DNA from 3 places in the Sporosarcina sp. Y352 genome. Region 3 is predicted to be linked to each of the others. Evidence: riboswitches for the same ligand, from Rfam matches in the RefSeq annotation. Region 3 holds a riboswitch; each other region holds the start of a gene.
The links. Region 3 has a riboswitch for S-adenosylmethionine ahead of AC1TO6_RS01820 (methionine ABC transporter ATP-binding protein). Riboswitches for the same ligand answer to the same signal wherever they lie in the genome.

Region 1 (10,822 bases), on a different contig from region 3:
CAGTAACTTGCATGAACGCAACATAGTCCATTTCTCCACTTTCCACTGTTCTTAAGTAATCAGCTAGACATAGAAAAGGTTCTACAGATTGGCGCGGGAAAGTAAAACGTTCGATCTCTGTTTTAGCGTCTGCAGGATCATAAATAATTACATCATCTCCATCTGATTGCGCAGGGAAGAATTGATATATGCCCCGGGGTTTTAATAGATCCGATCGTAAGTAACCAGTTACTAGTTCATGGAGCCCACTTGCACGCTCATCTCCCCGTTCGATTAATTTATCATTATATCCTTTTAGACCCAAATGATGGCCAATCAATGTGCGCATATTTACATAAGGATGAAGGTGAGCAACTGAATAATCTTTCATCACATGACGACGAAGATCTTTCGGTATGTAAACTTGTACATCTTCTCGAACCGTTTTCACAGGCCTCTCCAAAACAGCAACTGCCTGTTTAGATGCACGAGTTGCCTCTGATATAATACGCTTCTCTGCTGAAATAACAAGTTCCTCTAACAAAAGCTCTTTATCTTCCTTATTTTGTAATCGATTGGCTAGGTCAAGTCCTTGCATCGCATCTTTTGCATATAACACTGGCCCATCATATTCAGCTGAAATCTTCGTTTCCGTGAAACGACGAGACAGCGCTGCTCCACCTACAAGTATCGGTACATCGATACCCGCTTCTTTGAAATCTTGCGCTGTAATAACCATTTGATGAGCGGATTTAACGAGTAACCCAGACAAACCTATCATATCGGGCTTTTCTTTACGAATGACTTCAATCAGTGTAGCAGGTGTCACCTTAATACCGACATCAATCACTTTGTAGCCGTTGTTACTCAGTATGATCTCAACCAAGTTTTTCCCAATATCATGAACGTCGCCTTTGACAGTGGCAAGTACGATTTTCCCCTTACCAGAATCATCTTCTTTTTTCTCCATGAAACCTTCTAAGTAGCCTACTGACGCTTTCATAACGCCTGCACTTTGGAGTACTTCAGCAACAATGAGTTTATTTTCATTGAACAACCGACCTACCTCAGCCATCCCTTTCATCAGTGGTCCGTTGATAATATCAAGCGGGGTATCATACATTTGAAGCGCCGCTTCCAAGTCAGGAATAAGCCCTTCTTTTGTTCCTTCAATAATATAATAAGCAAGACGATCAGGAACCGTTTTAGGAATATCATCTTCTGTTTTTTCTTTTTTCTTACCACGGTAAAAATCTGTGAAATCAGCGAGAGTTTGATCCGTTGTTGTGAATAAAAGCTCGTTCGCCATAGCAATTTCCTGTTCAGGAATAGAAGCAAAACGTTCTAGTTTCTCAGTATTCACAATCGCGTAATCAAGACCTGCTTGTGTACAGTGGTATAAGTAAACGGCATTCAATACTTCACGTCCAACCGGCGGAAGTCCAAATGATACATTACTTACACCTAGTGTCGTTAAACATCTGGGCATTTTTTCTTTTATCAATCGAATACCTTCTATTGACTCTACTGCAGCACCAATATATTGTTGATCGCCTGTTCCTACTGGGAATACGAGCGGATCGAAAATGATATCTTCCGGCGCTAACCCCCATTTATTCACAAGTAAATCATATGAACGCTCTGCGATTGCAAGCTTTCGTTCGCGTGTAACACCCATTCCAATTTCATCGATCGTCCCTACTACTACAGCTGCACCATACTTTTTCACAAGAGGCATCACGGCATCAAATCGTTCTTCCCCATCTTCTAAATTGATGGAATTAATAATTGTTTTACCTTGTGAATACTTTAACGCTTCTTCAATAACCTTTTCGTCAGTTGAGTCAATAACGAGAGGCACTTTCACTTTTTTCACAACTTCCTTCATGAATTGTGCCATGTCCTCCAACTCATCGCGATCCGGGTTCGCAAGACAAATGTCAATGACATGTGCCCCACTTTTCACTTGAGCGCGTGCAATTTCAGATGCTTCTTCAAACTTTCCTTCTATAATAAGCCGTTTAAATTTCCGGGAACCAATGACATTTGTACGTTCTCCGATTAATAAAGGACGCATCGATTCATCATATTGTAGCGGCTCAATTCCAGATATAACGTGACCATGACTTTCATCCACCGGTTTACGTGGAGCCAAATCTTTTACAGCTTCTCGCAAAGCTTTAATGTGAGCTGGAGTCGTTCCACAACATCCACCTACCAAGTTTAACCAACCCTTTTCTGCAAAGCCTCTTAGCTTTTGAGATAGTGATTCTGGTGACTCATGGTAATGTCCTTCTTCATCGGGTAATCCTGCATTGGGATAACAACTGACATAGCCGTCAGATATCTCTGATAGTGAACGGATATGATCTCGCATGAATTCAGGACCCGTTGCACAGTTTAAGCCTACAGAAAGTGGTTTCACATGCTCAATGGAAATATAGAAAGCTTCTATGCTTTGTCCGGCTAGCGTCGTACCCATTGGTTCAATTGTTCCTGAAATCATGATGGGAAGTTCTATTCCAGTCACTTCAAACGCCTCTTTAATACCAAGTGTAGCAGCCTTTACGTTCAGCATATCTTGACTTGTTTCTAGCAATATCAAGTCACTTCCACCATCAATCAATGCCTTCGCTTGGATATAAAAGTCATGTTTCAGCTCATCAAATGTAATGCCACCTGTTACAGAAAGTGTTTTTGTCGTCGGTCCAATTGCTCCTGCTACAAATCGAGGCCATTCATTTGTCGAGAATTCTGCAGTACATTTTTTTGCAAATTGGGCTGCACGATAGTTAATCTCATGCGCTTGGTCTCCTAAATTATAATCATTCAATACAACTGGCGTGCCACCAAACGTATTCGTAGAAATAATATCAGCACCTGCTTCTAAATATCCACGGTGTATGTTTTCAATAACTTCTGGATTTACGATATTTAAATATTCATTACATCCATCATATTCTTCCCCGCCGAATTCTTCCGGAGAAAGGTCCGCATTTTGAATCATCGTTCCCATTGCACCATCAATAATTAATATCCTTTTTTGAAGTTCTTTCTCAAGTAAACTCTTAGACATAACTGTGATCTCTCTCTTTCTGTGCATCTATTTCTTTAATATAATGAATCAATTCAAGTGACGTATCATATCTGAGGAAAGGCGTGATAATGTAAATTCCATTAAATAATTCTGCCGCTGTATCTATGAGTTCCTTCGCTATTTGAATACCTTCTGCAGTCGCTCTGTTTTTGTCATCTCCACACGCACGCATTCTTTCAAGTGCATCTTCTGAGAGCTTGATTCCGGGTACTTCGTTATGCAAAAACTCTGAACTTCTGATGCTAGTGAGTGGCATAATACCGATGAAAATAGGTGTAGGTAAATGCTTTGTCTGCTCGTGAATTTCTCGGATTTTTTCTTTTGTGAATACGGGTTGCGAGATGAAATAATCTGCACCCGCTTCAATCTTCTTCTCTAAGCGTTTTACTGCACGATCCAGTACACGTACATTCGGATTAAATGCTGCAGCTACAGAGAAATTCGCTTTCTTGCGGAGAGGTTTACCAGAGAATGAAATGCCCTCATTCAACTGTTTAATCAGTTGAATGAATTCCATACTAGACACATCGTATACACTTGAAGCCCCTGGGAAATCGCCCACTTTCGTAGGATCACCGGTTATTGCTAGGACTTCATGCAACCCAAGTGCATCTAACCCCATTAAGTGTGATTGGAGACCGATTAGATTGCGGTCCCGACATGTGATATGTACAAGAGGATTAATCTTATGCTCAAGTTTTAACATCGAACCCATCGCCAAATTGCTAATGCGCGGAGAGGCTAATGAATTATCAGCCATAGTGAGAGAGTCTATGCCTGCTTCGTTTAACGCCTTAGCACCTTCAATGAATCCAGTTATATCTAAATGACGTGGCGTATCCAACTCCACAATAATTGTTCGTTCTGTCATTACCTTGACATGAAGTGGCTTTGTTTTTTGCGGTTCTGCCTCTCGAATTACAATCGGCTTTCTTGGAGTCACTATTTTTTCCGAGATGGGCGCTAGATTTCCAATGTATTTTTTCGCAGCCTCAATGTGCTTTGTCGTCGTTCCACAGCATCCACCAATTAAGCGCACGCCCTCTTCCCGGAGTCGCAATGCAGCTCTCCCGAAATAATCAGCTTCTGATTCGTAGACAATCCGTCCATCCTCAACATCCATTAAACTTGCGTTTGGAGAAGCGGAAAGAAATGCTTTTTCAGGAAGTGTTACTTGTTCGAAAGCTTGAATCGTATGATGTGGCCCCAATCGGCAATTGACTCCTACTATGTCCGCACCCAGTGCTTCAAGCTGATGAAACGCTTCGTTAAGTTGCATTCCATTTTGCAAAATGCCTGGATCATGCATTGATACTTGGGCAATAATTGGCGTATTTGTTAGTTTGCGTAAATGCTTTACAGTAGCAACAAGTTCTTCAAAATCATAATAGGTTTCTAGGAGTAAACCGTCCGGATCCCCTGCCAATAAGTGATTGGCTTGCTGATCAATCATTTTTATTATTTCTTCAACCGTCGCATCACTTTTACGAATCCCACGGATACCGCCTATCGTACCAAGTACAAACTGTCCGCCTGGTGCAGCAGCTCTTTTTGCAATTTGAATTGCTGCTTCATTAATTTCTTTTACTTGATTTTCTAAACCATAACGCTCCAGCTTAAGAAGATTGGCTCCATATGTGTTGGTCTGAATAATATCTGACCCAGCCGTAATATAATCTAAGTGAATTTTCTCCACAATCTCCGGTTTCTGTAGATTCAGTTCTTCGTTACAGTACTCAATCCCATATGAATAGAGCAGCGTCCCCATAGCCCCATCCGCAATTAATATCTTTGTCTGCAGTTCTTCCAGTAAGCCCATTCCACCCAATCCCCCTTTAATACAAAAAAAGCCTTCCATGAAAAGAAGACTTAACGATTTAAAATTCGTTCTTCTTCATCTCTCAGGACATTTCTCTCCTGCTGGAATTAGCACCTGACCATATTATGGCTGGTTGCTGAAGCGTCATTGGGCCAGTCCCTCGACTTCTCTCGATAAGAATTTAATATTCAGTTTTACTAACTATGATTATCCTATCGTTATAACTCGTATCAGTCAAGGACTTTTTCGTAAAATGCGAATATTCTTTTCCTTATTATTTTTATTTTTCAGATTTCGAAAAAATAAAAGCTGCTAACACAATAATATAATCATGTTAGCAGCTTTTACTCGTATTATATTATTGTATAGAGTGTTTTGTTAACCATTCTTCAATCAACGGAAACGTATTGTTAATGGCTCTTCTACCAGCAACCACTGAGACATGACCAGTATCCGTCAGATGGAAAGTCTTATCTCTACTTGAGATTTTAGCGTTTAGTGGTTCTACTTGGTTAGGAGAAGCGATGACATCATGCTTTCCGGCAATATTTAATACATTTGCCGTAATCTTGCTTAACTCCACTTTCTGTCCTCTAATATAGAGTTCATCATTAATTAATTTATTCTCTTGATAAAACTCACCAATCCATTGCCTATAGGCTTCACCTGGAAACGGAATTCCGTCATTCAGCCATTTCTGCATCAACTTCCAATTGTTAACGAATTCCTCATTATCCGCGCGATCCGCCAGACTGATATAAGGACCATAAAAATTGGCTATCGGATTTAACAGCTTGTTGCCAAAATCAATCATATCATGAGGAATCAAACCAAGTGTGTCAACTAGTTTATTCAAGTTAAAATGACGTTTGTCTAACCAGCTCGTATATAAACCTGCATCCGAAAAATCAAATGGGCTCGTCATGAAGATTAAATTACGAATTGGCAGTGTAGGATGTAGTGCCGTAAAAATAGAAGTCATCGTCCCACCCATACAATAACCAAGCAAACTGATTTCCTTGGCATCCGACGTTTTCAATACTTTCTTAACAGCGCGCGGAATATAATCTAAGATATAATCATCTAATTTCATATATCGATCTTCATAACCCGCAGTACCCCAATCCAGTAAATAAACGTCGTGGCCTTTGTTTGTAAGATGTTCGATTAGACTATTGCCAGGTGTTAAATCCAATATATAAGGTTTATTGATCAATGCATAAACCATTAATATAGGGACGCTATTCGTTTTCTTGACTGTTGATTGATAGCGATATAGTTTCGCTTTATTCTTTGTCCAGATAACTTCTTTAGGTGTTTGACCGACTTTTGGTTCAGGCTCATTTGTCAGTACCGACGTCATCCGTTGAATTCGTTCAAAACCTACCTTCAAATCATCAGGCATTGTATCCATCCATTTGTCAGCATCTTTTATACTAGAATAACCCATTTTTTTCCTCCTATCAAAATTCAATCATTTATAAGGGCTTCCTTGCAGAAGACCCTTTCCACAAGTAAAAAATGGTAGGTTATTACATGTATAATCCGCCATTCACATTGATTGTTTGCCCCGTAATATACTTAGCCTGTGTAAGGAACAATACAGCTTCTGCAATTTCTTCCGTTTGGCCCAAACGTTGCATTGGAATTTTTGCAATAATACCCTCTTTTACATTTTCAGGCATTTCTCCAACCATTTCCGTTTCGATAAATCCAGGACAAACAGCATTGACAGTAATTCCACTTCTAGCTGTTTCTAATGCCAGTGATTTCGTTAAACCAATCAATCCCGCTTTTGATGCCGCATAGTTTGATTGACCGAATCCGCCAGCCTGTCCGATGATTGAGCTTATGTTAATGATTCGTCCAGACTTTTGCTCCAGCATATGATTAATTACTTCCGATGTTGTATAGAAAACACTGTTTAGATTGACATTGATTACCTCATTCCATTCCTCATTAGAAAGTTTACGGAATGTACGGTCTCTTGTAATACCTGCATTATTCACGAGAATGTCAATCTTCCCAAAACGATTGATAACTTCAGCCATGAAATTCTTTACATCGTCCGCTTTAGATACGTCAGACTGAATTGCACAAGAAATTCCACCTTGTTCTTCAATTTCCTTTACAACTGCTTCTGCACTATCAATTCTAGATTGGTAATTAATCGCAACAGATGCACCATTTTCAGCTAATACTTTAGCGATTGTAGCACCAATTCCGCGTGAACCCCCAGTTACTACTACCACTTTCCCCGCAAGTGGTTTGCCAATCGTACTTTTTTCAGTTACTTCGTTTATTTGTATAGTCATATTCCCACACACTTCCCATCACTCTATTTTTTACCCCTTAAATTGAACAAATCTACTATTACTTTTTCAACTCTTTCGGTGCGACCACCGTTTTTTCTTTCTCTATACCTTCAAGCACCTCAAGAACTTTATCCAGTTTTCTCTCCAAGTTTAGGACAGACCTTCTTAACTGACTAATTTCTTTTGTCGCATCTAATTTACCTAATTCTTCTTCGAATTTATCTTCAAGATTGTCAACTTTGCCTTCTAAATTAATGACGAGAGATGCAACATCCGCAAGTTCTGCTCGCGTAGGCATATTCATTTGTTTCAAATAAGACTCAGTCGCCTCATTTGAATACTCCTGAAATTGCAGGTAGTAGTTTAGGGTCTCTCCCATTCCTTCAGAGAAAGATTCCTTCTTCAACGATTCTTGGATTGCTTCGTTCCAGTTCGCCTCTGTTTGTTCGTAAATGTTTTTCCACATTTTAAACGGATCTAGTGGCAATGTTTGTGACAATAAACTTCATCTCCTTTTAAGTAATAAGCTCAGCAAGTACCAACTGACCCCCTGTACATAATTATACTGATTGACGATTTTTAAATGAATAATCAGAAAGGGCTATCTATTCTCACTTCTACTCGGTTATTCAACACAATTCGACATATAACGCGATAAGATAGGGTTTTATCACGTTCTTACAAAATGAAAGTTAAGCTCCGTTTCACTTCTTGACGACTTTACCAATGTATGAGTGTTGGCTCATACATATGCGTAAGACAATAATTTAGTTGAGATTTTTTTACTTCTATACAATAAACCAGAAATAACCAGTGAATATCTTAATCATACACTGGGCACTACGTGTATAAGCTTTTTTGGATCACTTTGGACTTAACGACTTCTAAATTATTTTCGAGCACTTCCGCTCTATATAGAAGCTAATCTACTTGTTTCTTTCAGAGCAACTGTATTTTCACTAGAATATTGGAGGAATGCGACAGACGATTAATTACAACAGACTTATCCCTCCGTTAAAGTGTCGTGATTAATTCGCCGAAAGCGGGCCGGAAATAGTACAGTGGAAATTGCATTCTTCAATCCCTACTCACCAACGTTTTATATTAGTAAACGTTTAATTCAACAGATGTAACATTCTTTACGTACTCGATTTTATATTTTTCCAATATTCATGTTTGACAAAATAAACATATAGGTGTAAATTACATCTATAGACATTTACTGTGATTGGAGGTGATAAACGGTGGATTCAAATCAGGGGACATCCAAGAATGACAAAACTACCAATTTAGGAACTCCAAAAAACTTCCTAATTCCAATCATGCTATTACATCTACGCGATTGGAATTCACATGGCTATGAATTGATGCAAAAGATTACGCAATTCGGGTTCGATTCAGTCGATCAAGGGAACCTTTATCGGATTCTACGACAACTTGAAAAAGATGAGATGGTCACATCAGTTTGGGATACGACATCCGGTGGACCAGCAAAACGTATTTATTCGATTACAGCAGCCGGTGAGCAATATTTAGAGGTTTGGGCAGGTTCGCTTGGGCATTACCAAAAAATGCTAGATCAGTTTTTCACTTTATACAATCCATTTTTCACTCCTTTCATGTCGCCTTCGAAAGACACAGATAAGGAGAATTAAAAGAGGGTCCAATGCACATTCGTTGCATGCAACCATATAGGGTTCTATGTTTCACGTTTATACTAAAAAGGGGGAATTATTTATGACGAAGAAATTAACAGAAGCTCAAAATTCACTTGTTGCGGTAGATTCACTTAACGAGGTACAATCACCTAATGCTATCGATTCTATCTGGAATGGCTGGTTGAATAGTTTTAAAACACTTCAAGGATTCCAAACTGAAATTGATGAAAAGTCATTACAGGCAATCGATAGTCAAAAAGAAGTGTTAAATTCTACACGCGGAACACTGAGCAAGCTAGAAGAAGAGGCTAATAAGATAACTGCAGAAGTAAAAGAAAGTTTGCAAAATACTTTAAAAACGATTGAGATAAATCAAGTCGGGTCACCTGTTTCCACTTGGATAAACCAAATTGAGGAGATTAACAATTCGGTTCAAGCTCTTTCTTGGAACCCTAGCAAGATCATGTTGGACTTTGTTTCGAAATCTCAAGACCAGTTGGAATCTAATGTGAAAGAAGCATTGAAGCAACAACAACAAGTGCGTTCTGAAGCATTGAAAACAGTTGAGAAATTAACTGAGCAAATAAAAGAATCGCAAAAAGGACTTCTACCATCTATTTAATCATCCAAACAAGTGAACTACTTGTAACTGAAATTCAGGTTTACTAGGAGGAGTTAGGTAATGCCAACATATGATGAATTAAAAATCGGTGATAAGGCAAACTTCTCCAAAACCATTTCTGAATCTGATATTTACCAATTTGCCGGAATTACAGGAGACTTCAATCCTTTGCATATTGACGATGAATATGCGAAAAAGACAGTCTTCAAAGAACGCATCGCACACGGCATTTTAACGGCTGGATTTATTTCATCTGTGCTAGCGATGAAATTACCGGGTCCAGACACCATTTACTTATCACAAAATCTTCAATTCAAAGCTCCCGTTAAAATTGGTGATACTGTCAATGCGGAAGTTGAAGTGTTAGAGAAGAGAGATTCAAAAAATATTATCAGACTTCGTACAATTGTAAAAAACCAACATGATGAAATTGTCATTGATGGTGAAGCCATCGTTATGAAGTGATATGCTATTTTGTCGAACAAAAGGACGCCATTCAAGGAACATGGCGTCCTGGCAGTTCAATCTCCCTCACTTTTTCGACTTGAAGCTATTGGTTCGAAGCAATACTAAGAGATAGTAGAACGTAAAACATACTGCCTAAGTATGTTTTACGTTCTATTTTTATTAGGTAAGCGCGTTTTGCTGCATGTATTTGGAAGATTGTTTAGTGTCCACTAGTTAACTACATTTTGATTAGCCCTATAATTTCCATACTTTTCCCCATGACCTTCAAGTATTATTCGCCTTACTCACTTTAAGCTTCTTCCCTTTGATAGTTAACTCTTCCATTGCCAACAAGACAATTGAGCCTTTTCCATTATGAATATCGACATACGTCAAACTATCCTGAATGCTGATAATACCAATATCATCCGCTGTTACTCCAGGTATTTTCGCGATCGTTCCTACGAAATCCACAGCTCGAAGTTTCTTCTTTTTTCCACCGCTAAAATGAAGTTTCGTGATGCTTTTGTTTTTTGGTACCGTTTTTTGATTTGCGTGATTCGACGATAAAGCATTTTTTCTTGGTGCTACTTCACGTTGTTTCGGAACTAACATTCGTGGTATCTCAAAGCCAATATATTGTTCAATTACTGTTAGGAGTTTACCTTCATTAGGAGTTGCAAAGGTAATCGCTTTACCTTTCTTACCCGCACGACCGGTTCTGCCTGTTCGGTGAACATAGCTCTCTTTTTCCAAAGGGACATCGTAGTTGATCACAAGTGTTATATTATCTACATCGATTCCCCTTGCAGCTACGTCAGTCGCCACAAGATAACGGAAATTCCCCATTTTGAAGCCTTCCATCACTGAAAATCGATTTTCTTG
Region 2 (10,822 bases), on a different contig from region 3:
ATACGATAACATCATTCCCGGTTCTGTTCCGAAAGTGCATCTTTTGGATGAAATCATGGCAATTGTTGTGATGGAAGACATGCATCCGATGGAAATGGGACGCACGGCTTTGAATAATGGGACGGAATCTACCGTATTTGCGAAAGACATAGGCGTATTCAGTGCGAAGACCACTTTTTATACGTCCGATTTCTACCTGGATCCAAAACTAAAGAAAGAGTTGAATGCCTCTTTTACAAATCCGGCTATGCGGGAAATGACGGAAGAGCTCTCTTTCGATTGTCCATACAATTTGCATGACAGCAATTTCTTTGAAGAAGGCTTGAAAAATGATGTGTTATTTCTAAGTCAAGACCACCAGTTAAAGCTAGAAGTGGCGAAATTAAAACATAAGTTTATGACGAAAGCGGATGCGCTCATCCATAGTGATTTACATAGTGGTGCCATTTTTATGGGTGAAGACAAAACAGTTGTATTCGATACCGAGTTTGCTTGTTTTGGACCGTTCGGATTTGACATGGGGCATTTTATCGCAAGCTTGTTGTTAAATGGAATCGGACATCCTGAATTTCAAACGAAGCGCTATGAACAAGCGCGGGAAGCTTGGTATGCGTACGCCGATACATTCGCTCAAGTTTGGAGAGAAGAATCCAATGAACCATATACACAACTCGACGGCTTCCTGACGCATGTAATGGATGAGAACTTTACCGATATGCTAGGGTATGCAGGCTGCGAATTGGTCCGCCGCTCTATTGGTATTGCACAAATTGACGATTTAAATTATGAAGAAGATGAAGAAAAACGTATGGCCAGAAGGAAAAAAGTGTTGGAGCTCGGGAAGTATTTGATACTTAACCGTAATACAATACGCTCTCTTGAAGAATTGGAGAGCTGGTTCATCGACAGTAGTCACAAGGAGGAATTTTAATGGGAGTTACAGCCACTTATCTATTTCCGACACATCCAGAGCAAGAAAAAATAGCGGAGCAACATGCACTCGGGCTCACAATTGGGTCTTGGACAGACATTCCGCATCTTGAACAGCAGCAATTGAAGCACCATAAAGGTGAAGTCGTTTCTGTGGAAAAAGGGGAAGTGAAGGATACGGTGAAAATCTTTTATCCATCCGCTAACTATTCGGCAGATCTTCCCGCGATCTTCACGACTGTCTACGGCAAGCTTTCTTTCTTTGAAGGCTATGAATTAATCGATTTGGATTTTGGCAAACAATTGCTTGCACAATTTCCGGGGCCACGATTCGGTACAAAAGGGATTCGAGAGCAGTTGAATGTGATGGATCGCCCATTGCTGAAAGCCATATTCAAAGGGGTCATGGGAAGGGATCTGTCCTTTTTCTCCGCTCAACTAGAAGAATTGCTAGCAGGCGGTGTCGATCTCATCAAAGACGATGAAATTCTTTTTGAGAATGAATTAACACCGTTTTATAAGCGAATTACAACAGCAAAAGACATTATCGATCGGCATTATGATAAAACAGGAAATCGGGCATTGTATGCAGTGAACTTATCGGGGCGGACGAATGAGCTTCATGACAAGGCAGAACAGGCAGCAGCGCTCGGCGCGAACGCGTTATTATTCAACGTCCATGCGTATGGGCTAGATGCACTTCAAACGCTGCGTGAAAATAACAATATCGGTTTGCCGATTGTTGCGCATTCCGCATTATCGGGCGTTCTAGCAGGACAAGCAGGTGGCGGATTCTCTTACTCGTTATTGGTAGGGAAATTAACGCGACTCATCGGCGGAGATCTGTCCTTGTTCCCAAGTCCTTATGGCAATGTCGCCATTTCGAAATTCGATGCGTTGGCAATCAATGAAGCGCTGATAGAAGACAATGGCTTCGAAAAAACATTTGCAGTACCATCCGCTGGAATTCATCCAGGCATGGTGCCGCAATTGCTGAAGGATTTCGGAGATAATCTAGTCGTCAATGCTGGGGGCGGAATATTTGGCCATCCAGATGGACCGACGCAAGGTGCCAAGGCATTCCGGGCGGCGATTGACGCAAGTGTCAAACAAGTTTCACTCGTAGAAGCAGCAAAAACGTCAGAACCTTTGAAGCGCGCCATCGACCAATGGGGCGTTGTCGAGTCAGTATAAGCACAAAACGAGCCTCCTGGGATAATCCCGAGAGGCTCGTTTTTTTATATAGAATGAAATTAGAAATCCAGTATATAATCTAAGCGAAGGGGTAGCTACGCCTAATTCAGAGTGTAGATTGTAGACCGCTTGGCGCTTTGGGGATGCCTCTGGCCCTGAGCCTGGATTAACGCTACGCATCCAGTCTCACGGCTTCGGCTACCCCTTTGCCGCGCCTGCGCTGGAGTGTACATTATTGAAAGTGATTTTGAGATGTATAGACTGAAATTATAATGTGATTACTATTTAATACAAATTTCATTGTAGAAAGATTCACTATGGGCTGCAGATCTTATCCCTGATAACGAAATGTGCTTTTTATAATAAGAACTAGTTGATTGTAGTGGAGAGCGGCGACTCCAGCGGGAATAGCGCGAGCTGAAGACCCCGCAGGAACGCAGTGACGAGGAGGCTGAAGCCGTGCCCGCGGAAAGCGTCCGCTCGGAACGGAAATCAACGGGATTGAAGGAAGTCGGACTTTTTTAGTGCCCTCGCTCATGGCCAGAGGCATCCCAAGGCGCAAAGCAATCTCCAATCCACACTTCTAGTTATAATCCCGCCACTTCAACACGCCCCGAGAAGAACGTTGCGCCGCCGCCCATATCCGCAATCCGATCCGGCGTTAATGCATTAACCAGACGTTTATGACCCGATTGATCTCCCCATATCCCTTGGCTGACAACAACGCCAGGAAGAACCTGCTCGCCGACAGAAACAGTAAACTCACATTCACCGCGCTCATTCCATATACGGACAGCCGCTCCGTCTTCGATTCCTCGACTTTCCGCATCTAGTCGATTCATGAACAACTTAGGCACTTTTTCGAGCTTGATATGTTTTTCATTGTTCGAAAAAATCGTATTCATGAAGTTATGGTTAATTGCCGGTACATAAAGTAAAGGATGATCGGAATCCTGAATAATCGGGATATACGTAGGCAGGGCAGGGAATCCCGCTGACTTCATCTGTTCCGAATACAACTCGATTTTTCCACTAGGTGTCTTTAAATTGTTCAAGAAATCGCCGGTACCACTTGCTTTCATATAGCGTTTTTCCTTTAAAGCAGAATACGACACTTCGGATAAATGAGGGTTGGACAAATTGCTTAACGCTTGGTCAACCATTTCCTCATCGTTGTCTAGAAATGGTTGATCGTCAAAGCCCATTGCTTGCGCCAGCAATCTGAAAACGTCCGGGTTGGATTTACTGTCCCCGTAAGTTTCGATGACGGGTTCCTGCAAATGAATGTAGTGATGCCAGAAGGACGTATAGATGTCCGTGTTTTCGAAAGCGGATGTCGCTGGCAAAACAATGTCCGCGTACAAGGCAGTGTCTGTCAAAAATAAATCATGGACAACTGTGAACAAATCTTCACGGGCTAAGCCATTCCGTACTTTATTGGCTTCCGGTGCGACAACGGCGGGGTTGCTATTATAGACATACAAAGAGCGAATCGGCTGTTGTTCCTCCATTAATGCTTGTCCCAATAAATTCATATTGAATCTGCGCGTTGGCACTACCTGAAGTTCGGGACGTTCGAGTGCGGCAGTATTATGCGTCAAATAATCGGAATTCGATTTGAGCGCCCCTCCGCCTTTCAATGCCCATTGCCCTGTCAAAGCAGGCAAACAGGAAATCGTCCGGACCATCATGCCGCCGTTATCATGATGCTGCAGCCCATTGCCGATGCGAATCATCGAAGGGGAGACGGTCCCGTACATTCGCGCCAATTCATAGATATCTCCCTCTGGCACGCCCGTAATGGCGGAAACCGTTTGCGGGTCGTAGTGCTGCAATACATGCTCGCCGAGCTCTTCGTGGCCGATTGTATATTGTTCCAAAAACGATTGATTGACCAGTTTTTCCTTATAAAGAACATGCATGATTCCGAGTGCAAGCGCTCCATCAGTTCCGGGAAGGATGGGGATGAACCAATCAGCCATGCGTCCGGTCTGGTTTTTATGGACGTCAATGACGACGATTTTAGCACCGTTTTTTCTCGCTTTTTGTGCAATCATGATTTGGTGCATATTGGTACTGACGGCATTGATGCCCCAGAAAACAAATAATTTCGTTTCCGTCATCTCTTCCGGATCTGTTCCAAAACGCCCGCCCATCGTGTAATTGTAGCCGACCTCACCAGCGACTGAACAAATCGTCCGGTCCAGTTGACTCGAACCAAGGCGGTTGAAGAAACGGCGATCCATCCCTTTGGAACTGAGTTTCCCCATATTGGCATAGAAACTGTAAGGAAGGATCGATTCCGGACCTTCTTCCGAAATCAGTTTTTTCCATTGATCTGTGATGGTTGTAATGGCTTCTTGCCAACTGATTGGAACGAATTGTCCATCGCCTTTTTCCCCGACGCGTTTTAAAGGAGTAGTAATCCTTTTTGGGTCATAAAGGCGTTCAGTCATATGTCGAACTTTGTTGCAAATACTTCCTTTTGTGATGGGATGATCGGGATCGCCTTCAATTTTAACGATTTTCCCGTCTTCTTTATGAATAAGCAATCCACATTGGTCTGGGCAATCAAGCGCACAAACCGAGGGGACAACCCCATTTTCTATATCAATAAAAGATTTCATAGCAAAAATCCTTTCAAATGAATCAATTTTATAATTTCTTATTTTAGTTGAAAACTCTAACATTAACTAAAATAATCGAATCTTCGTTTGCATAGCTGAGTTCCGTTGATTGTAACGTAAGGCGGCGACTCCAGCGGGAATAGCGCGATCTGAAAGCCCCGCAGGAACGTAGTGACGAGGAGATTGAAGACGTGCCCGCGGAAAGCGTCCGCCTGGAGTGTAAATCAACCTTGTTCGGATTTTATTACTATATCCTCTATTATGAAATTGACTAAAACAAACGATTCATGGTAGAAAGTATACCATATACCAAACTATTTTTTTAGAAAGTTTGAATAAGTGGTTGACTTAAGATTAATTGTTCTATACAGTTAACTCATTAGTTTAACTTCCGACACTGTTCGACCAATTTCATAGTTTTTTTCTATCGAGAGAAGTTGAGGGACTGGCCCTATGAAACTTCGGCAACATAATTGTGCCAAATCCAGCAAGCGTAGCTTGAGAGATAGAAAGGGTAAAGCATATTTACATTGCACTAGCGATGTATGCCACCAACTCTTTCTGTCTTTACAGGAAGGGTTTTTTTATTTTTCAGTCAATTTGTCCCGCATTTATAAATAGAAATGGAGAGAACAGTATGTTAGAAAGAATTGGAATTACGAAAAATTTAGGATGGGGTTTTTTCGGAGTCATGCTGTTCATGATGGGAGACGGAATTGAAGCTGGTTGGCTAAGTCCGTTTCTAATTGAAAGCGGGTTAACCATTCAACAGTCAGCTGCTATTTTCACGGTCTACGGAATCTCGATCGCGCTGTCTTCTTGGTTTTCAGGCGTCTGTGTAGAGGTATTTGGTCCAAAACGTACAATGGCAATCGGCTTAGCTGTTTATATTGTCGGTACCGCAGGGTTTATCACATTCGGTTTTTCAACGATGAATTATCCGATTATGCTACTCACTTATTTCATTAAAGGTTTCGGTTATCCATTGTTTGCCTATTCCTTCTTGACATGGGTCATTTATAAAACTCCACAAAACAAATTGAGTTCTGCCGTTGGTTGGTTCTGGTTTGCGTTTTGTGCGGGAATGATGGTGCTGGGCGCATACTATTCAAGTTACGCAATCCAGTATCTCGGTTACATCAATACAATGTGGTCATCTATTTTCTGGGTATGTCTCGGTGCATTCTTTGCTTTAGTACTCAATAAAGACAAGTTCCAAAAGAAAAAACTCGCGAATAAAAAAGAAGCGGTCACGGAATTATTGAAGGGTATCACCATTTTGAAAACAAACAAACGGGTTGCTGCAGGTGGGGTTGTCCGTGTTATCAATAGTTTAAGTGTCTATGGATTCCCAGTATTCTTACCGATGCATATGGCGCAACATGGCATTGAAACAAGTGCTTGGCTGCAATTATGGGGAACGTTTTTCTTAGGAAACATCATTTTCAATTTAGTGTTCGGGTTCATTGGGGATAAATTCGGTTGGAAAAACACAATCATTTGGTTTGGTGGAATCGGTTGCGCGATATTCACGCCACTTCTGTTCTATGTACCAGTGATTACAAATGGTAGTATTCTCATGACGAGTATTGTTGGATTCATCTGGGGTGGCTTGGTAGCGGGCTACGTTCCAATCGGTGCCCTGGTACCATCCGTTGCAGGTGAGGATAAAGGCGCGGCAATGTCCGTGTTGAACTTTGCCGCGGGTCTGTCTACATTCGTAGCACCAGCAATCGCTTTGGCGTTTATCGGGTTAGTTGGAGCGGAAGGGGTCGTGTGGATTTTCAGTGCCCTCTATGTAGTGAGTGCGATCATCGTGAAATTCATTCGTATACCGGAAGAGGAAGAGCGAAAGGCGCAGGAAAAAGCTTCGCTGGTTACCTCATAAAACCACTGTCGGGTAGGCATTGATTGACAAAGTTATGGGTAGATGAAATAATCACAATTAATTGAAAAAAATACGAGATTTCTTATCTAGGTAGAGGGACACTAGGCTATTTCTCGCTATGTGTTGTTGTAGATAAGAAGATGTATCAATAAAACCTCTTCTTATATAATAGAAGAGGTTTTATTGATAAAAGGCAAGGAGGACATATAGATGAGTGCAGAGTTCAATCCAGTAATTTTCTGTGATTTCGATGGTACCATTACGATGAAAGATAATATTATCAATATTATGGACAAGTTCGCTCCCGCTGGTTGGGAAGAGATCAAGGACGATATTATGGCGCAAAAGGTGTCCATTCAAAAAGGGGTCAAAGAGCTCTTTGCTCTATTGCCCACTTCCCAAAAAGAACAAATCGTGTCGTTCGTTTTGGAGGATGCGGAAATCAGGGAAGGTTTTGGTGAATTTGTTCAGTTTACCCGTGAAAAAAACATACCGCTCTATATCGTAAGTGGCGGCATCGACTTTTTTATCCATCCATTGCTTGAACCATTCGGTCCATTCGATCAAGTCTATTGCAACGAAAGCGATTTTACAGGGGAACACATCAACATCCTTTTCCCGCATGAATGTGATGCAAACTGTGTAAATCAAGGCTGCGGTTGCTGTAAGCCGACGATTATTCGCGAGAACACTGCCCAGCAGCAAACGAGCATTGTCATCGGCGACTCGATTACAGACCTAGAAGCGGCAAAGCTTGCCGATATCATCATTGCTAGGGATTTCTTAATTGAAAAATGCGAGGAATTGAACATTCCTTATTCCCCATTCACTAATTTCCATGACTGTATTCGGATCATTGAAGCCCGCTTAAATGTGCAAGTGTAAATAAAAACCAAAAATCGATTAGAGGAGAGATGAGTAAAATGGCGACAATTACAATTCAAGGAACAAACGAAGTTATTGAAACACACACAGAGGTTGCAGCATTTCTAGAGCAACAAGAAGTCGTTTATGAGCACTGGGATATCGCAAAGCTACCCGAAAACCTTCGTGAAAAATTCAATTTAACGGATGAAGAAAAAGCAGAGATTTTAAAGGCTTTTAAAACAGAAATCGACGACATTTCAGAACGCCGCGGTTATAAAACGGCAGACATTATCTCACTATCAGATGCGACACCTAATTTGGACGAGCTTCTGAAAAACTTCGAACAAGAACACCATCATACAGACGATGAAGTACGTTACATTGTCAGTGGACATGGCGTATTCATCATCCAAGGAAAAGACGACCGTTTCTTTGAAGTGCATCTTAACCCAGGCGATTTAATCTCCGTTCCGGAAAACATCCGCCACTACTTCACACTCGCTGCTGATCGCAAAGTAGTAGCTGCACGCATCTTCGTAACACAAGAAGGATGGGTACCGGTCTACTAAAAGAGGCGTTTTGTACACGCGCTATATAATGAAGGGAGATATTGACAATGACTGAAAAAAAGTTTGAAAAAGCTGCATTTGCAGGTGGATGCTTCTGGTGCATGGTGAAACCATTTAAAGAATGGCCAGGCGTCCAAGACATCGTATCAGGTTATATGGGCGGACATCTCGATAATCCAACGTATGAAGACGTGAAAAAAGGCGATTCCGGCCACATAGAAGTCGTTGAAATCACTTTTGATCCTGCCTTATTCTCATACGATAAGTTGCTCGAAGTATTCTGGCAACAAATCGATCCAACAGACGCAGAAGGTCAATTCCACGACCGCGGCTCATCTTACACAACTGCCATTTTCCATTACACAGAAGAACAACAGGAAATTGCTGAGAAATCAAAAGCCAACCTAGCGGCAAGCGGCATTTTCTCTAAACCCATCGTCACAGCAATCCGTCCCGCAGAAACCTTCTACCGGGCAGAAGAGTACCATCAAGATTATTACATAAAAGAAAAAGAACATTACACGGACAACCGTGCCCGTTCCGGCCGCACTGAATTCATCGCGGAGCACTGGGGAAAATAATAAGAAATAGGTAGAGGGTCGAGCGTTTGCTGGACGCTCTGCCTTTTTTTGTTGGGAAATAGGGGAGGGACCACCCACTCGACCGCCCGAATATCGTTTGTGACCGCTCAAACCCCGTGGCTGACCGCCCGTATAAAGAATGCAACCGCCCAAATCCCGCGTTCGACCGCCCGTATCCCGAATGCGACCGCTCAAACTCCGCGTCCGCCCGCCCATATAACGAATGCAACCGCTCAAACCCCGCGTCGGACCGCCTGTATACCGAATGCAACCGCTCAAACCCTGCGTCGGACCGCCCGTATAACTAATACCACCGCCCATACACCACACCAAATCAAGTAACCACTCCACTATTCAAAATAAATCCCCACCCAATTTCTATACCAATTAAATCCCTTCATTTCAAGCATCTTTATATCGAGATATATATTAAATATTCAAAAACTTAAAATGAATCCAAAGTAACGAGTCTAGAGTGGGTATATCGATATTTTATCAAAAAAGTACCAGTATACTAGATTTGAAACAACTTTTTATCACTTCGTAAAATAGAGACTACATGGTTAAGTAGGCTAAACTATCTAAGCCTAATTCGTGAAATATTGGCGTTCTTTGACAGTAGGTTAGCAGAGTGGTATTTATTATTAGAATGAAACTAGCTTATTAATAAAAGGGTGAGAGAAAATCACGCAATACTTAAATTTGTCGGCTAGTGATAATGACTTATTTAAATTTCCTAGATAATCTAAGCAGCGTACTCCGAAGTTGTTAGATTTATTTTGCGAAGCCGTATTCCATCAAGATTAAATGCCTACATGAAAAACACATACAAATAATTTACAAAAAAATACAAACTAACTTACATACGAGGGGTACAATTGGAAGGAGACATAGAAGTGCGATGGAAATCTACTTTGAAAATTCGAGGTGTATTTGTTGAATATTATTTATAAAAATATACTGGCACTAACATTGAGCTCATCATTACTAGTAGGAGGATGTACGGGTATGGACAATTTAACCAGTAAGGAAAAAGTTGAAGTTAAGGAACCGTCAACTGAAAATAAGAAAAATGCATACGAAACAGAGAACTTCGTACGTATACAAGACTACACTGGTGAAGGATATAAATTGCGCGACAGCCGACCAGAAACGGGGAAATTGGCTGAAGAACACCGTGGAGAAATTGAAGAAGCGGTCCAAGAGTTTTTCCTTAGCAACTATAAAACAGAAGTGATTGTTCATAACATCGTTGGGGCAGTCGATGGTGCAACCGTATTTGTGGAATCGGTAGGTGAACCCCATTTTTATACATATGCAATTATATCAATCGATGTGGATAGTGGAACCGTTGAAACTGATGAAGTCTGGTCCGAAGAAGGGCAAGTTGAAAATGCGATCCAAGGTGCACTATATGCAATGATTTATGAAGATGAATTTGCGACGCTAGATAACTACTTGGAAAGTATACTTCAAAATCATCCTGTTGTCGGAATGCCCGTAGAGGCAGTAGAAAAAGTCGGAGGGACTGGATTCTCAAGTTCAGTGTACAGAACAAGCAAGCTCGGTGACGCATTTCAAGGGATATATGATATGTATTTAGAAAACCCAGAAATTAGTAAAGAAGCATTACAAAAAAGTTTGAGTAAAGCTGATTTCAAGCCAAATCAAATGTTGATTCTCATAGAATTATATATGAAAGAATCTGACACTGAACCCGATCAGGCGGTCTTTGATAAAATCGTTTCAGATATTAATGAGATGGAAGGTATACCTAGAGGTGCATATACAATTATTTTGAATGATAACTTGATTGATAAAAGAAGAGGTATCGGAACAAAGGATAATTCGCTGGAAAGTATGAATCCAAATGAAATCATTAAAGAATAGTGAGGGAATCAGAGAGATGCCTAAATTCACTGATAGTTTGAATTCTACGGATAGCCCTTCCTTTATCGAAGATGTCATTAAACTCATCGATGTAGATGCAGTTAAACGCTTCAATCCGGAAAACGTAAATCATATATCGAAGGCTAATGACGAGGACTTAGTTGAAATGGCGGGATATCATGCTTATAAGCACCATAATAAAAATGATGTATTCACTTTAAATGGATCAGACTACAAAGTGATTGACACTAGATACGACACTGATTCAGGGCTTGA
Region 3 (10,822 bases):
TATAGCGTCATCTATACATTTTAATAGTTGGAGTATTTAAAGATAATTGTATTTGATGATAAATAAGTGTGGAAGTTGAAAGGAGTAGTAAATTGTTAAGTTATTATAGTAGGTTATCTTCTGAAGTCTATGATTTAGACAAACCTATAGGGCATTCATTCGGGGATGTGGAATATTATTTAAATAGATTAGATTCTTGCACAGGACGTATTCTCGAACCCGCCACCGGTACAGGTCGAATCTTGATACCACTTATGGAAAAAGGATTTAAGGTTGATGGATTTGACAGTTCGGCTGATATGTTAACTATCTGTCGTACCAACTGCGAAAAAAGGGGTCTAACCCCTAACCTTTTCGAAGGAGAAATGGAGTCATTTTCACTAAATCAGAAATATGATGCCATAATTATCCCTGCGGGTACATTTTTGTTACTGCATAAAAGAGAAGAGTCTATTGAAGCGTTGAAAAACTTTCACCATCATCTTGCAGATGGTGGAAGGTTAATTGTTGATTTATTTATGCAGTCCGATGTCACGATAGGCAAAGTCTCGACTAGAACTTGGGAATGTGCAAACGGTGATAGTATCACATTGGAAAATAAAACTGTGGAAATTGACTATATCCATCAGTACTCAATAGCGCATGGGCGATATGAGAAATGGCGTAACGGTACGCTTTTACAAACCGAACTTGAACGATTCCCTTTACGTTGGTATGGAATAGAAGAATTCAAGCTAATCTTAGAAGACATAGGGTTTGAAAATATTACAATTTCTTCGGACTATAATTTTGGGGAGTATCCGGTGAACCCAAAACAGGCAATAACGTTTGAAGCTGTGGCTAATAAAGAGTAGATACTATCTTTGTGAAATAAATTGACCATACATTATACGGGGAGTTGACTTTATGTATCGTAAATTCTTTAGGAGGGATCCATCTACCACTCAAAGGGGAAACAAACATCGGGATATCGGATTATTGCTTTCCCTCGCACTTTTTTCATTGCTGATTGCAGCATGTTCGGTAACGGAACCAGAAGACAAAAATAAGGTTGCCATTCAAACTGTACTTGAACATGAATTTACTGCTCCCGACAAAGAATTTACTAGAATTTTTAACGGTTTGATAAAACAACAACGCAACAATCCGGATACACCGCCGGATGATACAGAGTTCACCAACTATCTGGAGAAGATATACGGACCGCATTTCACCGAATTAGGATATGACAGACACATTCTAATTTACCCTTTGAATTATCAAGTTGCAGCTGATAACTCAGGCTATCAAATTACTGTCGACAAGATTGACGTGGAACAAAGCGAGGATCGGGCCAGTGATTACGGCTTTACGGTTCATGTAAAGTATAAAAAAGAGGGCGGCAACAAAAAGAAAGCCGAGATAACGGGCCTTGCGGTATTACCCGAGGAGGGTAAAATAGGAGAGATTCGCTATAATCAGGACTATGGTGAGCTCGAAAAAATCATAAAGGGTGATTTTTAACGCACTACAAAGAAGGGCAGAGATGTTATGACAATGAAAAAAATGCAGTCGAAAATAACCTCCCTGCAAAGTGGAAAAAGAGATTCCGTGTGAATGGAATCTCTTTTTTTTATGCAGTCAGTTATCTCAGCTTATCGTTCAAGACGCTATCACCTAGGACAGAAAATTTATCTCCATATACCTTCGTGATATGAACATCTCCCCATGCACATAGCGCATCCAAAATGCTCCCTAAACTTAAACCATATTCACTTAGCTCATACTCCACTTTCGGGGGAACCTGGTTGTATGCAATCCGGTTAATAACGCCATCCGCTTCCAGTTCACGCAATTGTTGCGTTAACATTTTTTGCGTAATATCAGGCATGAGTCGTTTCAGTTCATTGGTTCGTTTTTTACCATGAGTTAAATGGCAGAGGATGACACATTTCCACTTTCCGCCAATCACTTCTAATGTCGCTTCGACAGATATATTATACTTCTTTTTTGTCATTATAATCCTCCTCTATAGGAACCTAAAAGTACCTATATCACTAATTGGTACCTACAGCACTTTAAAGTGCGTACTTTTCTTTATGACCCTTGTGAATCATACTAACATAAGCGGTGGGTTACACGATATGAATTTTAGCTCTTCGTCGATTTAATCATATAACGTGAGAATAGAAAGGAAAGGAAAAGAATGACTTTAGATAAAAAGAGAAGTATGTTTGCACTGCTTGCCTTAGCTGTCAGTGCATTTGCAATTGGAACAACGGAGTTTATCAGTGTGGGGCTATTGCCGCTGATTTCTCAAGATCTCGATATATCGGTTACAACAGCTGGGCTGACTGTTTCGCTCTATGCACTAGGCGTAATGATTGGTGCGCCAATTTTAACGTCACTCACTTCTAGAATGCCGCGGAAATCATTACTGCTGTGGATTATGGTAGTCTTTATTATAGGGAACGGCATCGCGGCAAGTGCAACAAGTGTTTCGGTCTTACTGCTTGCCCGTGTCATTTCTGCATTTTCACACGGTGTATTTATGTCGATTGGATCGACGATTGCCGCTGACGTTGTTCCCGAAAATCGCAGAGCAAGCGCAATTTCAATCATGTTTACAGGACTCACAGTTGCTACGATTACAGGAGTTCCATTCGGTACATTTATTGGACAGCAATTTGGTTGGCGCTATGCTTTTGTGGCAATCGTAATTATAGGGATTATAGGGTTAATTGCGAATAGTATTCTTGTACCATCCGATTTACGTCAAAGCAAACCCACATCTATTCGGAACCAAGTCAAGCTCGTGACAAATAGTCGGATATTGCTAGTATTGACGATTACGGCACTTGGGTACGGAGGAACATTTGTCGTATTCACATACTTATCACCGATGCTTCAAACGATAACAGGATTTAAACAAGGAACAATCGTGATGATTTTACTTGTTTATGGAATCGCGATTGCAATCGGTAATATGATAGGCGGAAGACTATCAAATAAAAACCCGATCGGTTCGCTATTCTATATGTTTATCGCCCAGGCAATTGTGCTTATTGTTTTGACGTTTACGGTACCATTTAAGGTCGCAGGTCTTATCACAATAATTTTGATGGGCTTATTTGCATTTATGAACGTTTCGGGACTTCAAGTGTATGTCGTCATGTTAGCCGAACGTTTTGTGCCAGGTGCAGTAGACATTGCCTCCGCAATGAACATAGCTGCATTTAATGGGGGAATTGCAATAGGTGCCTACACAGGGGGAGTAGTAACAGATTCGATTGGGCTCATTCATACGGCTTGGATTGGAGGGACAATGGTACTGATTGCCGCACTATTAACAGGAATCAGCGGAGCACTGGAAAGGAAAGATCAGTAAAAACTAGGCACATCCTGAATAAGGGAGCAATTTTAGACGAGAAATGATTGCAATATAGTGGTAATTACAACATTGGAGGGAATTGAATTATGAACAACTTACAATCAACAACAACATTGCAAAATGGCGTGAAAATGCCTTGGTTGGGTCTTGGGGTATTTAAAGTTAAAGAGGGACAAGGACTGGTGAATGCAGTGAAAACTGCAATTACACATGGCTATCGCAGTATCGATACAGCCGCGATTTATGGCAATGAAGTCGGCGTGGGACAAGGTGTTCGTCAAGCAATGGCGGAATCTGGAGTTGCAAGAGAAGATCTATTCATCACATCAAAAGTCTGGAATTCAGAGTTGGGGTACGAAACGACAATCGCAGCTTATGAAGAAAGCTTAACTAAACTAGGTGTAGAATATTTGGATTTATACCTAATTCATTGGCCAGTAGCTGGTAAATATAAAGAAGCATGGCGCGCAATGGAAACCCTTTATAAGGAAGGTCGGGTTAAAGCAATCGGTGTAAGTAACTTCCAGATTCATCACCTGGAAGATTTGATGAAAGATGCGGAAATTAAACCGATGCTAAACCAAGTGGAATATCATCCACGTTTGACACAAAAAGAACTGCATGCATTTTGCCGACAACATGATATTCAATTGGAAGCATGGTCTCCGCTTATGCAGGGAGGGTTGCTCGATAATACGGAACTTCAAGAAATTGCCGATAAATATGGTAAATCCATAGCCCAAGTCATTTTACGCTGGGACTTACAAAATGGCGTTATCACAATTCCGAAATCTACGAAAGAACATCGCATCGCCGAAAACGCTACCGTGTTCGATTTCAAGTTAACAGCAGAAGATATGGCATGCATCGATAGTTTGAATAAGAATCATCGAGTTGGTCCAGACCCGGATAACATTAAATTTTAATATGAATTAACATAAAAGTAAGGGATCAAAACTACACAAGTTTTGATCCCTTACTTTGGTAATTAGATGAGTGGAAATAGTGAATACGGTGTATAAACTGTGCATAGGCTCCATTCAAGGGCAGCCAGAGCCATTCCTTAGCGCAAGCGAAGTTAAAATGATTCTATATTTCAACAGACACAATAATCATTAAGAAAATAGACCGAGTTTTTCAATCCTTGCAATCGCTTCAACTATACGATCTTCTTCTACTAATAAGCCTACGCGTACATAACCTTCGCCATGTTTTCCGAAGGCGTGCCCGGGTGCAACGGCAATGTCCGCTTTATCCAATAGTAAATTGGTTAAAGACTCACTTGTATATCCTATTGGAACAGGCAACCAAGCGAAGAAAGAAGCTGTTGGGGCAACGACGTCCCAACCGATTCGTCTACATTCGGAAATTAGGACATTTCTGCGACCTTCGTAGAGGGATACGAGTTCATCTACACAATCTTGGCTTCCTGTTAACGCAGCCGCAGCCGCGCGCTGAACAGCCGGGAAAATATCAATGAATAGATGGTCTTGTAATAAGTTGATTGCTTCTATGATATCGGCATTACCGATAGCGAAGCCGACCCGCCAACCGGCCATGTTATAGGTCTTTGACAACGTGTACGTTTCAATGCCAACGTCTTTTGCGCCTTCCGCCTGTAGGAAACTGACAGGCTTAACGCCGTCAAAACCGATTCCACCGTAAGCGAAGTCGTGAAGGATGGCAATATCATTGGCTTTTGCCAATGCAACCGTTTCTTCGAAGAAAGGTATATTGGCAGTTGCGCTGGTTGGATTGTTCGGGTAGTTCAGATACATTAATTTTGCTTGTTTTTTTTGTTCTTCCGTTAAGGCATTATAATCAGGTAAAAAATCATTCTCGGCTACCAATGGCATTAAATCATATTTAATGTTTGCCAAGCTTACACTTGATAAATAATCGGGATATCCAGGATCCGGAAGCAAAAGTAATTCACCTTCGTTCATTATGGCAAGCGGTAACTCAACCAAGCCGGGTTTTGTACCAAATAGAATTGCGACTTCTGTTGTCGGGTCAATTTGAACATCGTATTCTCGCTTATAAAAGTCGGCAACCGCCTGTTTTAATTCGGGCGTTCCTCTGAACGGGGAGTACCCGTGTGTTGCTGGATCTTCAACCGCTTCTTGAAGTGCTTTTACAATGTGAGGTGGAGTAGGTTGGTCGGGGTTACCACGCCCCAAGTTAATAACGTCTCGACCTTCCGAAAGAGCTTCTTCAACATTTCTTACAAGTGATGCGAAAAAGTGCGGCGGTAAGTTTTTTAATCGATTTGATAGTGCCATTTAATAACCCCGTTTTCTATATAGTAAAAAACTATTATTTTAAGGTTAGTATACATGGAATGCAACTTAATTGACAATACTTCCGAAAAGGATAGCATGATGATAGGTTGACAAATTAATTAGAAATGACTACTATTAATGGTATATCATCAAAACAATAATATAATGGTACTTATCAAGAGAGACTGAGGGATAGGCCCTATGACGTCCAGCAACCCCTTGTGTAAAGCAAGGAAGGTGCTAACTCCTACAGAGTGAACTTCATTCTGAAAGATGAGCTGAAACCTTTTTCGGTGCTTCTTTCTTATTATGAAAGAAGCATTTTTATATGGTCAGGCATCCAGAGATTTCATACTTCCATTTAAAGAAAGAGGAGATTTATATGATACAAATACAAAACGTGTCGAAAGTATATACAACAAAAGAGAGAGTTGTTACCGGCGTTGATAATGTGTCGTTAGACATAAACACAGGAGAGATTTTCGGAATCGTCGGTTACTCGGGCGCAGGGAAAAGCTCACTTATCAGATGCCTCAACTTATTGGAGAAACCAACGAGTGGAACGATTTTAGTCGACGGTTTAAATCTGATGAATCTAAAAGGAAATAAACTTCGTCTGGCGCGTTTGAAAATCGGAATGATTTTTCAGCACTTTTATTTAATCAGCCAAAAGACTGTATTTGAAAATATTGCATTTGCATTACGAGCTGCAAAAACATCTCCCGATAAAATAAATACACGGGTGACAGAGTTGCTTGAAATGGTCGGCCTTTCTGATAAGCGTGACGTCTATCCTGCACAGTTAAGTGGTGGCCAAAAGCAGAGAGTGGGCATTGCTCGTGCGCTCGCGAATAACCCATCCGTTTTGCTTTGTGATGAAGCAACTTCCGCACTCGATCCGAATACAACACTATCAATCTTACGGCTTTTGAAAAAAATCAATAAGGAATTGCGTATTACAATTGTTCTAATTACGCATGAGATGAATGTAGTGAAGGAAATTTGCGATCGAATGGCGATTATGCAAAATGGCAAAGTGATTGAAGAAGGACAAGTATATGATATCTTTTCAAACCCTCAAGAAACATTAACCAAGGAGTTTATCAGTAGTGTCGTATCGTTTGATGTTCCATCAGCAATATTGAGTAGGTGTACGGGACAACTCGTTAAAGTTATGTTTAAAGGGGATGTGGCGGGCGAGGGAATTATCTCAGATATGGTCCAGCAATTTAGGGTACAAGGTAATTTCCTTCATGGCTCGATTGAATATATTCAAGAAATGCCTCTAGGTACTTTTTTAATGGAACTTAAAGGGGAAGATGACGAAATAGAAAAGGCCATTGCCTATATGTCATCGCGGGCTGCCCAAGTGGAGGTTATTGAATATGGGAATTGATATTCAACATGTTATGGAGTTAATGCCTGATATTACGAAAGCATTTGGTGAGACGCTTTATATGATAGGTATTTCTCTTGTCATCGCGCTGGTTATTGGACTGCCGTTAGGAATCCTATTGTTCACCACGGAAAAAGGACTGTTTTTAGAGAACAGGGTATTGAATTCAGTTCTCGGTTTTATCGTCAATATGGTCCGTTCTGTTCCGTTCATTATTTTACTAGTCGCGCTGATCCCGTTGACTATTTTAATAGTAGGAACTCCGATTGGTCCTGGCGCAGCGAGCGTTTCGTTATCTGCTGCTGCGATCCCGTTTTTTGCTAGAATCGTGCAGACTTCGCTACGTGAAATTGATAAAGGTGTCATTGAAGCTGCAATCGCGGTAGGTGCGACGCCATGGATGATTATCAAAGATGTGCTACTGCCGGAAGCGAAAACAAGTATTATTCAAGGTGTGACAATGACAGTCATTAGTTTAGTCGCCTATTCGGCGATGGCAGGCGTTGTCGGCGGTGGAGGAATCGGCGATTTAGCAATCCGGTTTGGTTATTATCGTTACGACAATACGATTATGGTTGTCACTGTCGTGATATTAATAATTTTTGTACAACTAATTCAATTTGCAGGAGATCGTATTTCAAAAGTTGTTGATAAAAGATGATAGGGAGAGAAAAAATTATGAAAAAGTTTCTATTTGTTGTAGTAGTCCTTATACTTGGAACAGTGCTTGCCGCTTGTGGTGGTAAAGAAGAAGTATCTGATGATAAATCCTTGAAGCTTGGTTCGACTGCAGGACCGTACAGCGATATGTTAAAAAAGGCGATTATTCCCGGACTTGAAGAAAAAGGATATAAAGTGGAACTAGTCGAGTTCAGCGATTATATTCAGCCGAACAACTCCTTAGCAAGTGGTGATATTGATGCAAACTTGTTCCAGAACACGACTTACTTGGAGAATGTTGTGAAAGAAACTAAAGCGGAATTGTCACCACTGATTATCGTTCCAACAGCTCCAATGGGGATATTCTCCAATAAATTCAAGTCTATCGAAGAAATTAAGGAAGGCGCAAAAATTGCCATTCCAAACGATCCTGTCAATGGGGCTCGTGCTCTATTAGTGTTACAAGACGTGGGTCTGATTGAATTCGATCCTAATGCAGAAGTATTAAAAGTATCCGAAAAGGATATCACAATGAACAAGAAGAACTTAGTATTTCAACCTATCGAAGCGGGACAGCTTCCACGCTCCCTTGATGGCACTGATTTAGCAGCCGTTCCTGGAAACTTCGCACTTGCTGCAAGCATGAATTTATTGGATGCGTTGGTTCTGGAAGATATGCTTGATATTTACAGAAATGTTGTTGCAGTAAAAACGGAAAATACCGATAAACAATTTGCTAAAGATATTATTGATATCGTAGAGTCAGCAGAATTTGAAAAAGTGATTGATTCGGATTTTGAAGGTTTTGGTAAACCCGAGTGGATGAAATAAGAATTTCAAAATAGATAGCAAAAAGCTGGCGAGACCATTACGGTTTCGTCAGCTTTTTTTTGAATTTATTGTGAGACATTCGCCTTTTCATTTGCTTCGATATCTTGCGTCAAAACGATGAGTTCATCAATCAAATCACCGATGTAAGCAATTGTGTCACGTAATGGTTGTTCTGTTGTAATATCCACACCTGCCAATTTTGAGAGTTCAGCAGGTGATTTTGTACCGCCCGCTTTGAGGACATCCAGCCATTCATCGACAGCAGGTTGACCTTCTTTCAAAATACGTTTAGACATTTGTGTGGAAATCGTAAGTCCAGCACTATATGTGTATGGATACAAGCCCATGTAATAGTGGGGCTGGCGCATCCATGTTAGCTCGGCACCTTCATTAATCTCTACAGTGTCCCCCCAGAACTCTTCAAGGACTCCGCGTTTAAAGTTATTTAAGACACCCGCATTGACACTACCACCTGAATCGATGCGTTCATACACTTTTCTCTGGTATGCAGCTTCCAATAAATGTGTCACGAAATTGTGATAATACGTGCGTGCAACGATGGATGAAATGACCCAACGTTTGAATTTGAGATCATCCGAGTTTTTTAACAAATGGTTTGCAACAAGCATTTCATTCATCGTTGAAGGGGCCTCGATGAAGTACATGGATGGACGTGCATTGAATACATTCTGCTCACGATTCGCATTATAGAAATGACCTGCATGACCAAGTTCGTGAGCAAGTACAAATACGTCTTCCATGCTACCGGTCCATGAAATGAGAATATATGGGTGGTTACCGTAGGGGCTCGAACAAAAAGCACCCGTCGATTTACCTTTGTTCTGAGCAAAATCTATCCATCGTTCATTATACGAACGATCCACCATGTTAACATAGTCTTCGCCCATGATTGCAAGAGCGTCATCTATATACTTCTTCGATTCCTGAATTGTGATCTTCGGCTCATAAGTCGGATCAAGTGGAACTTTCAGATCGGCAAAAGTCATTTTATCAAGTCCGTGGACTTTTTTTAGAAGGTTTGCATATTTACGCATATGAGGTGCAAGTTCATTCGTGATCAAGTCAATTTGACGGTCATACATGGATTTATCAACTTCTTGATTGAATAATAAGTAGTCAAAAATCGTGTCATATCCACGTAAATCGGATGTTGTTTTTTCTGTTTGAAGATGCATATCGTACGTTTTTGCTGTTGTATGCTGGTAGTCTTTTAATTTTGCAGAAAATGCGTCAAACGCAGCGCGGCGCTTGTCCGTGTCTGCTTCCGATTCCCAGTCACCTTCGAACGATACATAGCTTAATGGATACATTTTTCCATCGACTTCAAAATCATCAAACGACATGTCGACCATTTTCGTCGTATTATACAAGCCGTAAGGAGCGTTGAATGTTGATGAATACGCAGCCAATGTTTTTTCAACCTCAGGATGCAATTGGTACTTCTTTTTACGGATTAATTTCTCCAAATAATTTTTGAACACATCAGATTGTTTCATTGCATTTTCTAATACATCGACAGGTAAGAGGGAAAGTTCGCTGTCAATGAAGGAAAGTTTACTGTTCATTTTTGCCGCAGTAGAACCGAATTTACTTGAACGCATTTGTGCTTCATCATCTGTCTGATCCGTACTGAACGATAAACTTGTATACGTACCGACAGGAACAATTTGTTCGTAAATTGCTGCAAAGCCTTTGAGCGCATCATTTACAGAAGCGGCGTTCTTAATATTTCCTTTGAATTGTTTAACGTATACTTCAACGTTCTTTTCTAACTCGATTATTGCATTGTTATATGCTTCTTCAGTTTTGAAAAGATCCTCTAAATTCCACGTTTCTTCTTTCGGTACATCTGAACGCAGTGGCATACTTTTAACCAATCGAATCACTCCTTTTTATTACGGATGTCGAACTAAATATTAGTATATAGGAGAATTGATAATAATAAAAGATTGAGTCTATATTTTCTTAACCTTCAGAAAGATAAAAGCGTTACTTTGAAAGCCTTTGAATCTCATCGGTTACGACAAAAGCAAGTTCATCATTGCCGAAAAGCTGCAATACATCGAGCATTGTTTCATTGTCAATGTCTATTTCTTCTTCAAATTTTGCTTCTTCTATTATTTTTTTCATCGTTTCGTTTTCTTGTTGCTCTGGATAAGCTTTGCCATACAGTACATGTGGATTTAAGTCGTTATTTGAACACCATTGCAAAAATAACCTGATCATCAGCTGTTCATCCTGCTGATATTTCTGAATGACTTG

Region 1: linked by a shared signal. The riboswitch ahead of AC1TO6_RS12695 (bifunctional homocysteine S-methyltransferase/methylenetetrahydrofolate reductase) and the one ahead of AC1TO6_RS01820 (methionine ABC transporter ATP-binding protein) in region 3 are both predicted to bind S-adenosylmethionine.
Region 2: linked by a shared signal. The riboswitch ahead of AC1TO6_RS14980 (MFS transporter) and the one ahead of AC1TO6_RS01820 (methionine ABC transporter ATP-binding protein) in region 3 are both predicted to bind S-adenosylmethionine.

Annotation. Positions count from the first base shown of each region.
Region 1 covers NZ_JBXCJE010000006.1:194,745-205,566, forward strand. Annotated here, with positions in the region: gene metH (methionine synthase) at 1-3,055, opposite strand, end outside; gene AC1TO6_RS12695 (bifunctional homocysteine S-methyltransferase/methylenetetrahydrofolate reductase) at 3,048-4,895, opposite strand; SAM riboswitch class I at 4,968-5,075, opposite strand; gene phaC (class III poly(R)-hydroxyalkanoic acid synthase subunit PhaC) at 5,254-6,345, opposite strand; gene fabG (3-oxoacyl-[acyl-carrier-protein] reductase) at 6,428-7,210, opposite strand; gene AC1TO6_RS12710 (polyhydroxyalkanoate biosynthesis repressor PhaR) at 7,269-7,709, opposite strand; gene phaQ (poly-beta-hydroxybutyrate-responsive repressor) at 8,455-8,865, shown strand; gene AC1TO6_RS12720 (hypothetical protein) at 8,948-9,490, shown strand; gene AC1TO6_RS12725 (MaoC family dehydratase) at 9,551-9,955, shown strand; gene AC1TO6_RS12730 (DEAD/DEAH box helicase) at 10,223-10,822, opposite strand, start outside.
Region 2 covers NZ_JBXCJE010000009.1:68,045-78,866, forward strand. Annotated here, with positions in the region: gene mtnK (S-methyl-5-thioribose kinase) at 1-931, shown strand, start outside; gene AC1TO6_RS14970 (2,3-diketo-5-methylthiopentyl-1-phosphate enolase) at 931-2,124, shown strand; gene AC1TO6_RS14975 (molybdopterin oxidoreductase family protein) at 2,712-4,751, opposite strand; SAM riboswitch class I at 5,173-5,263, shown strand; gene AC1TO6_RS14980 (MFS transporter) at 5,389-6,639, shown strand; gene AC1TO6_RS14985 (2-hydroxy-3-keto-5-methylthiopentenyl-1-phosphate phosphatase) at 6,850-7,524, shown strand; gene AC1TO6_RS14990 (1,2-dihydroxy-3-keto-5-methylthiopentene dioxygenase) at 7,563-8,075, shown strand; gene msrA (peptide-methionine (S)-S-oxide reductase MsrA) at 8,123-8,656, shown strand; gene AC1TO6_RS15000 (DUF1672 family protein) at 9,665-10,546, shown strand; gene AC1TO6_RS15005 (SA1320 family protein) at 10,527-10,822, shown strand, end outside.
Region 3 covers NZ_JBXCJE010000001.1:345,364-356,185, reverse strand. Annotated here, with positions in the region: gene AC1TO6_RS01850 (class I SAM-dependent methyltransferase) at 93-854, shown strand; gene AC1TO6_RS01845 (hypothetical protein) at 907-1,503, shown strand; gene AC1TO6_RS01840 (winged helix-turn-helix transcriptional regulator) at 1,625-1,996, opposite strand; gene AC1TO6_RS01835 (MFS transporter) at 2,186-3,367, shown strand; gene AC1TO6_RS01830 (aldo/keto reductase) at 3,454-4,296, shown strand; gene AC1TO6_RS01825 (aminotransferase class I/II-fold pyridoxal phosphate-dependent enzyme) at 4,486-5,652, opposite strand; SAM riboswitch class I at 5,822-5,932, shown strand; gene AC1TO6_RS01820 (methionine ABC transporter ATP-binding protein) at 6,035-7,048, shown strand; gene AC1TO6_RS01815 (methionine ABC transporter permease) at 7,038-7,709, shown strand; gene AC1TO6_RS01810 (MetQ/NlpA family ABC transporter substrate-binding protein) at 7,727-8,539, shown strand; gene pepF (oligoendopeptidase F) at 8,605-10,425, opposite strand; gene AC1TO6_RS01800 (hypothetical protein) at 10,550-10,822, opposite strand, start outside.